One region of the Rhodococcus chondri genome, then DNA from elsewhere that is predicted to be linked to it. Evidence: riboswitches for the same ligand, from Rfam matches in the RefSeq annotation. Region 1 holds a riboswitch; each other region holds the start of a gene.
What was found. Region 1 has a riboswitch for cobalamin ahead of Q8814_RS22065 (ABC transporter substrate-binding protein). Riboswitches for the same ligand answer to the same signal wherever they lie in the genome.
Positions count from the first base shown of each region.

Region 2: linked by a shared signal. The riboswitch ahead of Q8814_RS12655 (ABC transporter substrate-binding protein) and the one ahead of Q8814_RS22065 (ABC transporter substrate-binding protein) in region 1 are both predicted to bind cobalamin.
Region 3: linked by a shared signal. The riboswitch ahead of cobN (cobaltochelatase subunit CobN) and the one ahead of Q8814_RS22065 (ABC transporter substrate-binding protein) in region 1 are both predicted to bind cobalamin.

Region 1 is NZ_JAUZMZ010000182.1:2,775-6,045, reverse strand. It holds gene Q8814_RS22070 (FecCD family ABC transporter permease) at 1-400, opposite strand, end outside; gene Q8814_RS22065 (ABC transporter substrate-binding protein) at 466-1,356, opposite strand; cobalamin riboswitch at 1,445-1,590, opposite strand; gene Q8814_RS22060 (O-succinylhomoserine sulfhydrylase) at 1,600-2,823, opposite strand; gene Q8814_RS22055 (rhodanese-like domain-containing protein) at 2,820-3,230, opposite strand.
Region 2 is NZ_JAUZMZ010000062.1:12,276-15,546, reverse strand. It holds gene Q8814_RS12670 (APC family permease) at 1-442, shown strand, start outside; gene Q8814_RS12665 (hypothetical protein) at 695-898, shown strand; gene Q8814_RS12660 (IclR family transcriptional regulator) at 895-1,647, shown strand; cobalamin riboswitch at 1,681-1,873, shown strand; gene Q8814_RS12655 (ABC transporter substrate-binding protein) at 1,962-2,960, shown strand; gene Q8814_RS12650 (FecCD family ABC transporter permease) at 2,960-3,271, shown strand, end outside.
Region 3 is NZ_JAUZMZ010000062.1:22,480-25,750, reverse strand. It holds gene Q8814_RS12710 (precorrin-8X methylmutase) at 1-349, opposite strand, end outside; gene Q8814_RS12705 (cobalamin biosynthesis protein CobG) at 362-1,435, opposite strand; cobalamin riboswitch at 1,473-1,666, shown strand; gene cobN (cobaltochelatase subunit CobN) at 1,720-3,271, shown strand, end outside.

The DNA.
Region 1 (3,271 bases):
CCGATCGGGCGCCGCCGACCGTGCGGCCGAGGGCGTATGTCGCCCCGACCGCGAGCAGACCGCCTGCGAATGCCGCGACCGGGATTCCGGCGAATCCCGCGACACTACCGACGACGATGGCAAGTGTCGCTCCGAGACCGGCGCCGCTGGAGACGCCGAGCAGGTAGGGATCGGCGAGGGGATTGCGGAAGACGCCTTGGTACGCAGCTCCGGCGATGGCCAGCATGGCACCGACCAGCATGCCCAGGACGACGCGGGGAATCCGGATGTTCCACAGGATGGCCTGCTGCCGGGTCGACAGACCGGAGTCGACCGCGACGAGCGGCAGCCCGTCGGCGATGTCGAGGAGGACACCGCGCGGCGTGAGTCCGGCGGGGCCGACGAGGATGCTCACCAGCATTGCGGCGAACAGGACGAGCGCCGCGCCACCCAGCACGAGTGCGCGGCGACGCGGCGTCGTTGTGATCAAGGTGCGGGTTGGGCCGCGGGGATTGCGCTGACGATCCGAGAGATCTCGCGCATGAAGTCCACCACGCGCGGTCCCCAGCGGCTGGCGATGTCCTCGTCGAGCGCGTAGACGCGTCCGTCGCGGACGGCGCCGAGTTCGTTCCAGCCGGCCCGTTCCGCGACACCCTCGGGTGTGACGCCGCAGCACTGGCTGTCGGCGAGGAAGATCACGTCGGGGTTCTGCTCGAGGATGTATTCGGCCGACAGCTGCGGGTAGCCGTTGCCTCCGGTCGCGATGGAGGTCAGGCCCAGCATCGAATAGATCTCACCGATGTAGGTGTCGTCGGTGACGGTGTAGAAGGTGTTGTCGAGCTCGTGGTAGTAGCGCAGCGGGATTTCCCGCTCGGGCAGTCCGGCGATGATCTCGTCGATCTCGGTCCTCATCTGCGCGACGAGTTCGGCGGCCTCGCCGACGTGGCCGGTGGCGGCCCCGAGCTGTTCGAGCTGCGCGTACGTGTCGTCGAGGGTGACCGCGGCAGGCAGGATCAGTGTGTCGACGCCGGCCTGTTCGAGTCCGGCGACGAGGTCGGCGGTGTCGGCGTTGGCGACGACGAGGTCGGGTTCGTACCCGAGGATGGCTTCGATGTTCGGGGTGTAGCCCGACAGGTCGGTGACGGGGATGTCGGCCGGATAGTCGGATTGATCGTCGACCGCGACGACCTGGTCGCCGGCACCGACAGCGTAGAGCATCTCGGTGTTGGTGGGGCTCAGCGACACGATCGCCTGCGGCGTGTCCGACACCGCGGTGGCGTCGGTCGGGGTGGTGTCTGCGGCGTTGCCGCACGCGGCGGCGAGCAGGGCCAGAGCGGTGATTCCGGCGGTGAGCAACCGGCGGGAAGTGAGGGGCACAGCCATCCTCCGTGACTCGGAGGACGAAAACAGTACGGCTGCAACTCGGAAAGTTGCGGCACGGAACCGTCCTTCGTCCGAGGACCAGTACGTGCCCGCGGCGCCGGCTGACCTGACTTGCCCGGCGAGACCGGGCTTACAGTTGCGGGACAGTGCCGGACTTGCACCGGCTTCACCGTAACGCTGCGGGTGCCCCGCATGAAAAGGCAGGGCACCCGCAGCGTAACTCACGGCACGAGCAGGTCAGGACAGTGCCTGCTCCAAATCCTCGAGAAGGTCGTCGGGATCTTCGAGACCCACCGACAGTCGGACCACACCGTCGGACAGTCCGATGGCGGCGCGCCCCTCGGGTCCCATCGCGCGGTGCGTGGTGGTCGCGGGGTGGGTGATGAGCGACTTGGAGTCGCCGAGGTTGTTGGAGATGTCGACGATGCGCAGCTTGTTGAGCAGCTCGAACGCACGTTTCTTACCCTCGCCCGCGGGGGCGTCGAGTTCGAAGGTGATGATCGTGCCGCCACCGCTCATCTGCGACTTCGCGAGCTCGTATTGCGGATGGGACTCGAGGTAGGGGTACTTGACCCAGCTCACCTTGTCGTTCGATTCGAGGAACCGCGCGAGCTTCAGCGTCGTCGACACCGAGTGTGCGAGCCGCACGGGCATGGTCTCGAGGCCCTTGAGCAGGGTCCACGCGTTGAACGGGCTCAGCGACGGACCGGTGTGACGGATGAGGTTCTTGACTGGCCCGTCGATGTAGTCCGCCGGGCCGAGGATCGCGCCGCCCAGCACACGGCCCTGCCCGTCGATGTGCTTGGTGCCGGAATACACGACGATGTCGGCGCCGAGATCGAGGCTGCGCTGCAGCAGCGGTGTGGCGAAGACGTTGTCCAGCACCACCTTCGCGCCCGCGGCGTGCGCCATCTCGGAGACCTTGCGGACGTCGACGAGGGTTTGCATCGGGTTCGACGGTGTTTCGAAGAACACGGCCGTGGTGGGCACGGACAGCGCCTGCTCCCACTGGTCGAGGTCCTCACCGTCGACGAACACGGTTTCGACTCCCCAGCGGGGCAGGATCTCGTTGCACACCACGAAGCAGGAGCCGAACAGGCTGCGGGCCGCGACCAGGCGGTCGCCCTTGCCGAGCAGCGCCGCCAGGGACGTGAACACCGCGGACATGCCGGACGCGGTCGCGAAGGCACCCTCGGCACCGTCGAGCAGCCGCAGCCGTTCTTCGAACATTTTCACGGTGGGGTTGCCGTACCGGGAGTAGACGAAGTGGTCGACCTCACCGGTGAAGGCTGCTTCGGCGGCCTCGCCGGACTCGTACACGAACCCGGAGTTGAGGTAGAGCGCCTCCGAGGTCTCCTCGAATCCGGACCGCAGGGTGCCGCCGCGCACCCCGAGGGTGGCGGGGCGAACATTGTCGGGCAGCGCCTTGTGGAAAGCGCCACCTTGGGGAATTGCATTCACGACTGCCTCCACGGCAGGCCTTCGGCCCGCCATCCCTGGCCACCGCGATGCCCGTCGGCATCGAGTGCACCTTCGAATCCTTCGAGAACGTTGTAGGCAGGGGTCAGGCCCGCGGCGGTGGCAGCTTCGGCGGCACCGATGGAGCGCTGACCCGAACGACACAGGAAGATCACCGGACCGCCATGTATACCGGCCTCTTTCAGCTGCTCGACGAACTCTTCGTTGCGTGCCCCGTTCGGGTACGAAACCCATTCGACGAAGAGCGTGCGACGCTCGATCGGCGAGGTCTCGGGGACGCCGACGTATTTCCATTCGGCGTCGGTGCGCACGTCGACGAGCACGGCATCCGGGTCTTCTCGCAGCAGCTCCCAGGCTTGCTGCGGCGTTATATCACCTGCGTAGCTCACCGGCACAGCTTTTCACAGCGCTCGGCGTGCCGCGTACCCGG
Region 2 (3,271 bases), on a different contig from region 1:
GACGGTGAAATACCTCGGCAGTGGCGCGTTGACGCTGTTCCACGGCGGTCAGGCGGTGATTGCGATCGCCGCCCAGTGCGGTGTCGAAATCCTCGGCCCCGCAGCCCTGGTGGTGTATCTCGGGATCGCGGCGGTGATCCTCACGGCACTGTTGCGCGGTGTCCGTTTCGCGGCACTGGCGATCCTCGTGGTCGAAGCCTGCTCGCTGGTCTTCATCGCCGGACCGATGGTGATGTCCGGTTCGGAATCGGTACCGATACAGCCGATTCCCGGCAATGGCACCTCGGGATGGGCTGCTCGTGGCTCGCGTCGGCGATGGCGTCCTCGAACCCGGCCTCCCGGTTGCTGTACTCGATGGGAGTCGAGGGTGTCCTGCCCGAGGCGCTCGGCGCCGCGCACCACCGACTGCGCACTCCGTGGGTCGGGCTCGTCACGGCCGTGACGGTCCTCGCGATCGGCGCACCGATCTTCGCGGCTGCGGGTGCCGTACCCGACTGGGTGGGTGTCACGCTGCGCGTCGTCCTTCTGATCGCATACATCATGGTGGCGGTCGCGGCGGTGGCGTTCCTCGCTCGTATCCGGGAACTGACTCCGGCAGTCGCCCGGGCGGCCCGCATCGCTGCCGCCGTCGGAGTGGTGGTCCTCGGGTTCATCGTGGGCGGGCACGCACTCGCGGGAGGGGCCCGGTCCGCTGGTGAGCATGATCGCGGTCGCGGCGGTCGCGGCGGGCTGGTACCACTACCTGCGCCGTTCGCGACCGGGAAACCTCGCCGACGTCGGGGTATTCGACAGTCCCGAGTCGGAGGACGTGCTTCCCGGTGCCGGTGCGTTCGCCGAGAACGGGCGCGGTCGCATGGCCCTGGTCGCAACCGATCACCCGAACGCGGTACGACGGTGAGCGTCCGGTCGACCGGTCAGGGTGGGCACGAGCCACGTGCCGTTCAGCGCGCACTCGCCCTGCTCGAGGCCGTCGCCACCCTCGGCGCGGGTGCATCGGCGCGTGACGTCGCGGCACTGACCAGGACCCCGCCCGCAACCGCGTACCGACTGCTCAACCTGCTCGTGGCCGACGGGTATCTGGTGCGGGTGGAGGACCTGTCCGGGTTTGCGCTCGGACGCCGGACCCGAGAACTGGCCTCGGCCGCACCGGCTTCCGTCGCCGACGTCGATCCGGGGCCGGTCCTCGAAGAACTTCGGACGCAGGTGCGGTACGGCATCTATCTTGCCTCCTACAGCGGGGGATGGGTGCATCTCGTCGACCGCGACCCCGACCACGAACTGGCCGGCGAGTCGACGTGGACGACGCACCTGCATGCCTCGGCGATCGGCAAGTTGCTGCTCGTGCAGCGACCCGAACTGATCGGGGACGGGCCGCTACGCCGCATCACCGACCGCACCAAGACCGAGCCCGCCGAACTGAGGACAGAACTGCGGTGTGTGCGGGATGCCGATGCCGCGCACGAGGTGGACGAGAGCCGGATCGGACGGACCGCGCTCGCGGTGCCGGTGCGCTCGAACGACGGCCGGGTCACCGGAGCGCTGACCGCTATCGGGCGCACCGGCCGGATCAGCGTGACCGATTCCGCGATCTGGGATCTGCTGCGGTCTTATGCGTCCTTGCTGCCGGGGTCGCGAACACCGTCCTGATCACGAGCGGCCCGAGGATACGAGCGGTCCATGCGCCCGGCGATCGAGGTCGGTCTTGTACTGTTCGAAGCGACGTAGGGAACACCGGTGTGAATCCGGGGCTGTCCCGCAACTGTCACCGAGGAGCGATCCCCCAACGCTCGGCCACGGCCCACCAGGGTTGGAAGGCCGGGGGAGAGCACTGATCCGGGAGCCAGGACACCTGCGCCGACCGATGTGAGACCACGAGGATGGACATGAACAATTCGATATTTGCCGCCCGTAGGGGGCGGCACACAGTGCTGCGCACCGGTATCGCCCTCATCGCAGCGACGATGGCGGTTGCCGGGTGCTCGTCGAGTGACACCGCTCCGGATCAAGTCGGCAGCGCCGTACCGGCATCGACGACTTATCCGCTGACCATCGAGAACTGCGGGCACAGTGTCACCGTCGACGCACCGCCGCAGCGCGCCGTGTCGCTCAACCAGGGTTCCACCGAGATCCTGTTGTCGCTGGGGCTGGCCGACCGCATGGTGGGCACCGCGACCTGGACGGACCCGGTGCGCGACAACCTTGCGGCCGACAACGCGCGAGTTCCGCGGCTGGCCGACAACAAACCGTCGTTCGAGGTTGTGCTCGGCACCGAACCCGACTTCGTGTCGGCGTCCTTCGGCGGCACGCTCGGCCAAGGTGGCGTGGCCGAACGCGACCAGTTCGATCGGCTCGGAGTGCCGTCGTACCTGTCACCGACCGACTGCGACGGCAAGAACGACGACGGTGTGAACGCCGACGGCAACCGCACCGAACCGCTCACGATGGACTCGGTCTACAAGGAAATCCGTGAACTCGCCGCGATCTTCGACGTGCGGGAACGCGGCGAAGGGCTCGTCGGCGAGCTGCGGCAGCGTCACGAGGCCGCGGCACACGAGATCGACGCCTCGAACGTGTCGCTGGCCTTCTGGTTCGCCGACACCAGCACCCCGTATGTGGCCGGCTGCTGCGGATCGTCGGGCATCATCACCGACTCGGTGGGCGCGAAGAACGTCTTCGACGACACCGGCAACGAATGGCCGCAGGTCAGCTGGGAGGCGGTACTCGATCGCGACCCCACCGCGCTGGTGCTCGGAGACCTGAGCCGCCGCAGCATCGCCGGTGACGCGCTCGACAGCAAGATCGAATTCCTCGAGTCCGATCCGGTGACCCAGCGGCTGTCCGCAGTGCGGAACAAGCGGTACATCGTGGTCAACGGCGCCGACATGAACCCGTCCATCCGCACGATCGACGGTATCGAGAAGGTGGCCGACGCGCTGCGCCGGTGGAACCGCGGAAGCTGATGGCCGTCGCGAAGACCCGGTTGCCCGCGGGCGGCAGCCGGGCCCCGGTCGTCGGAGTGGTTGCGGTGGGACTGGCGGTGCTCGTTCTGTCGATCGCCGTCACAGTCACCATCGGACCTGCGGATCTCTCTGTCGCGGACGTGTATTCGGTGATCTTCGACCGGCTCGGACTGTCCGACACGGCGATCAGCGCGATCCGTGAGGGCATCGTGTGGGAACTGCGTCTTCCCCGCACACTGCTCGCCGCGGTCTGCGGTGCCGGGCTGGCCGTGTGCGGCGTGATCATGCAGTCGCTGCTGCGCAATCCGCTC
Region 3 (3,271 bases), on a different contig from region 1:
GCCGCGCGAGCTCGGACACCCGCGGATCGCGGAGCAGGCACAGCACGTCGTTGTCGGCGGGCAGGCGCTTACGGGTCACGCCCGCGGCGACCATGTTCGCGTCGGTGAGGATCGGTGCTCCGGCGTTCAGGGCCCGACGGGCGGCGGGCACGAGTTCGGGGTGGATCACCAGATCGCGCGCGAGGTCGGTCTGGCCGCTCGCGTGGATCATCCGCACCGCGACCTTCTCGGCTTCCGCCGGGATCTTCGTCAGGTCCGACTCGGTGCGGATCGTCGCGAACGACCGGACATAGATCTCGGCGCCGTCCGTTTCGTACTCGTAGCGGCGGGGTGGCGGGGAATCGATCACGACGAGCTCCTGTTACGTCGAACTGCGGGCGAAGACGAGGGTGTGTGGGGAGTGCGGTGCGCCGCAAGAGCGTTCGCAACCGACGACATGCACAGGTTCGTTCGGGAAGGGCGCCGCGGCGACACGGCGTGCGAGTGCTCGGGTATTACCCTCGGCGAGATTACACCCGGGTGCGCCCGTGCATGCGGTGACCCGGGACCACGCGGAATCGCCATCGAGCACGAACCCCGCGTTCTCCAGCGCTGCAGGATCAGCGGATGCGGGCAGCACGAGGCCCCGCCACGGGGTCACGACCACGTCCCGATGCGGCAGTGCCGACACCATAGACGGAGTCAGGATTCCCAGCGGTACCAGCACCGATACCGCCGAATCGAGCCTGCCGTAGGGCATCTCGAACCCGGCGACCGGGGGAGCGGCCGGGCCACCGCCGATTTCGCGTCCCGCGTCGGGTAATTGCCGCACATGCCACCGGCCTGCGCGCACCTCGGCGAAGCGCAGGGCCAGATCGATCAGGGAAGCGACGACGTGCGCCAGCGGCACCGTCGTTCCCGACAGAGCGCCGACGATCAGGCGAGCATTCCGGCTGTCGACCGCGATGGCAGCCAGATCGCACCGCAACCCCGCGACGTCGCCGCGGCCGTCGTCGAGCCCGAACAGGAACCGGCCCGGCAGGTCGGCGAGCACCGGCTCGGCGCACAGCGCGTCGTCGAGGGCGCCGACGAGCGGACGGATGTCGGCGAGCCCACCGCCGAGCCCGGACAGCGGTGACGCGACGATGTTGCGCACCCGCTCATGGGAGAGCGACGGCAGGAATCCCGCATCGGAAACAGCCCTGACCAGCCCGCGGGGCACGGTGCCGCGCTCGTCCACCGAAACGCCTCTGATCTGCAGGTTTCCTCGGGAAGTGAGATGGATGTCGCCGTCCCCGAACTGCCCGGCCGCGAGCGAGAGCCGATGGAATCCGCCGTCGGGCAACCGGCCGCCGGGCGCACGCAATCGCACCAGCGCACCATCGGCCGCACGGTGCGGACGCAGCACACCGGGACACCGATCCGGTGTGGATTTCTCGGGGGGAACGTCGACCATGGGCGCACATCGTTGCACACGCGGCGAAAAAGGTGCGCTACTCTCGGTCTGCCGTGGTGCTCGGGAAGCCGGTGAAAAACCGGCGCGGCCCTCGCCACTGTGAGCGGGTAGTTGTTCGCCCTCGTCCGTATCGGTCCGCCGGTGCGGAGACCACTGGAGCCAGCTCCGGGAAGGTCGGCCGAGCAGCGTCGATCCGTCAGCCAGGAGACCGGCCACGGCACGTAAGGTCCACGAGGGTTTTGGAGACTGAACATGGCTTGTGTTGTGCTGCTTCGGGTTGCGTCGTGACGCGCCTTGCGCTGTTGTCGACGTCGGACACCGACCTGCTCTCGGCCCGCTCCAGCGGCGCCGACTGGGCAGTCGGGAACCCGTCCCGGCTGGACCTGACCGGCGACGATCCGCGCGCTCTCCCCGCGCTGCTTGCAGGCGCCGACCTGGTGGTCGTGCGAATTCTGGGTTCCGCGCGTTCCTGGCAGGCGGGTCTGGACCGGGTTCTCGCACAAGGCGTTCCCGTCGTCGTTCTCGGCGGCGAACAAACTCCGGACGCCGAGCTGATGAGCTACTCCACGGTGCCGATCGGGACGGCCGCGGAGGCTCACCGCTACCTCGCGCACGGCGGCCCGGTGAACCTGGCCCAGCTGCATGCGTTCCTGTCCGACACGGTGCTGCTCGGCGGTGCAGGCTTCGACCCCCCGGCGGAACTGCCCGAGTGGGGCGTGCTCGAGCGGCCCGGCACCCCCGACGCGGCGCTGCCCAGAGTCGGCGTGCTGTTCTACCGCGCCCACCACACCAGCGGAAACGTGCAGTTCGCCCACGATCTGGCCGACGCCATCGATGCGACCGGCAAGGCCTGCGGCGTGGTCGTCCACTGCGCGTCGCTGCGCGGTGCCCCGGCCGATCTGCTCACCGAACTCGGCACCCTCGACACTCTGATCGTGACCGTGCTCGCCGCCGGCGGCACGAAGCCCGCGACCGTGAGTGCCGGTGGTGAGGACGAAGCGTGGGACGTCGGTGCACTTGCCGCGCTCGACATCCCGATCCTGCAGGCCCTGTGCCTCACCTGGAGTCGCGACAGCTGGGCGGAGTCGGACGACGGTGTCTCCCCGCTGGATTCGGCCACACAGATCGCGGTGCCCGAGTTCGACGGCCGCATCATCACGGTGCCGTTCTCGTTCAAGGAACTCGACGTCGACGGCCTGCCCCGGTATGTCACCGACCCCGAACGCTGCCGCCGTGTCGCGGGAATCGCGGTCGCGCACGCACGGCTGCGGCACGTTCCGCCGCCGCAACGACGCATCGCGCTGATGCTGTCGGCGTATCCCACCAAGCATTCCCGCGTCGGCAATGCCGTCGGCCTCGACACCCCGGTCTCGGCGATCCGGTTGCTGCGGGCCATGCGCAAGCAAGGTTACGACCTCGGTGACGGCTTCCCCGGGATGGACGTCGACGACGATGCCGAAGCGGGGAACGCCCTGATCCACGCGCTCATCGATGCCGGTGGTCAGGACGAGGAATGGCTGACCGCCGAGCAGTTGGCCGGTAATCCGGTGCGGGTCACCGCCGCTCGGTATCGCGAGTGGACCAGCGACCTGCCCCCGGACCTGACCGACGCGATGGTCGAGGCGTGGGGTGAGGCCCCCGGGTCGCTGTTCGTCGACGGTGACGGGGAGGGCAAGGCCGTAGTGCTCGCGACCCTGCGGGCCGGCAACGTGGTGCTGATGATCCAGCCACCCCGCGGTTTCGGGGACAACCCCGTCGCGATCTACCACGATCCGGACATGGCACCGTCGCATCACTACCTTGCCGCCTACAAGTGGGTCGAGCACGGCTTCGAGG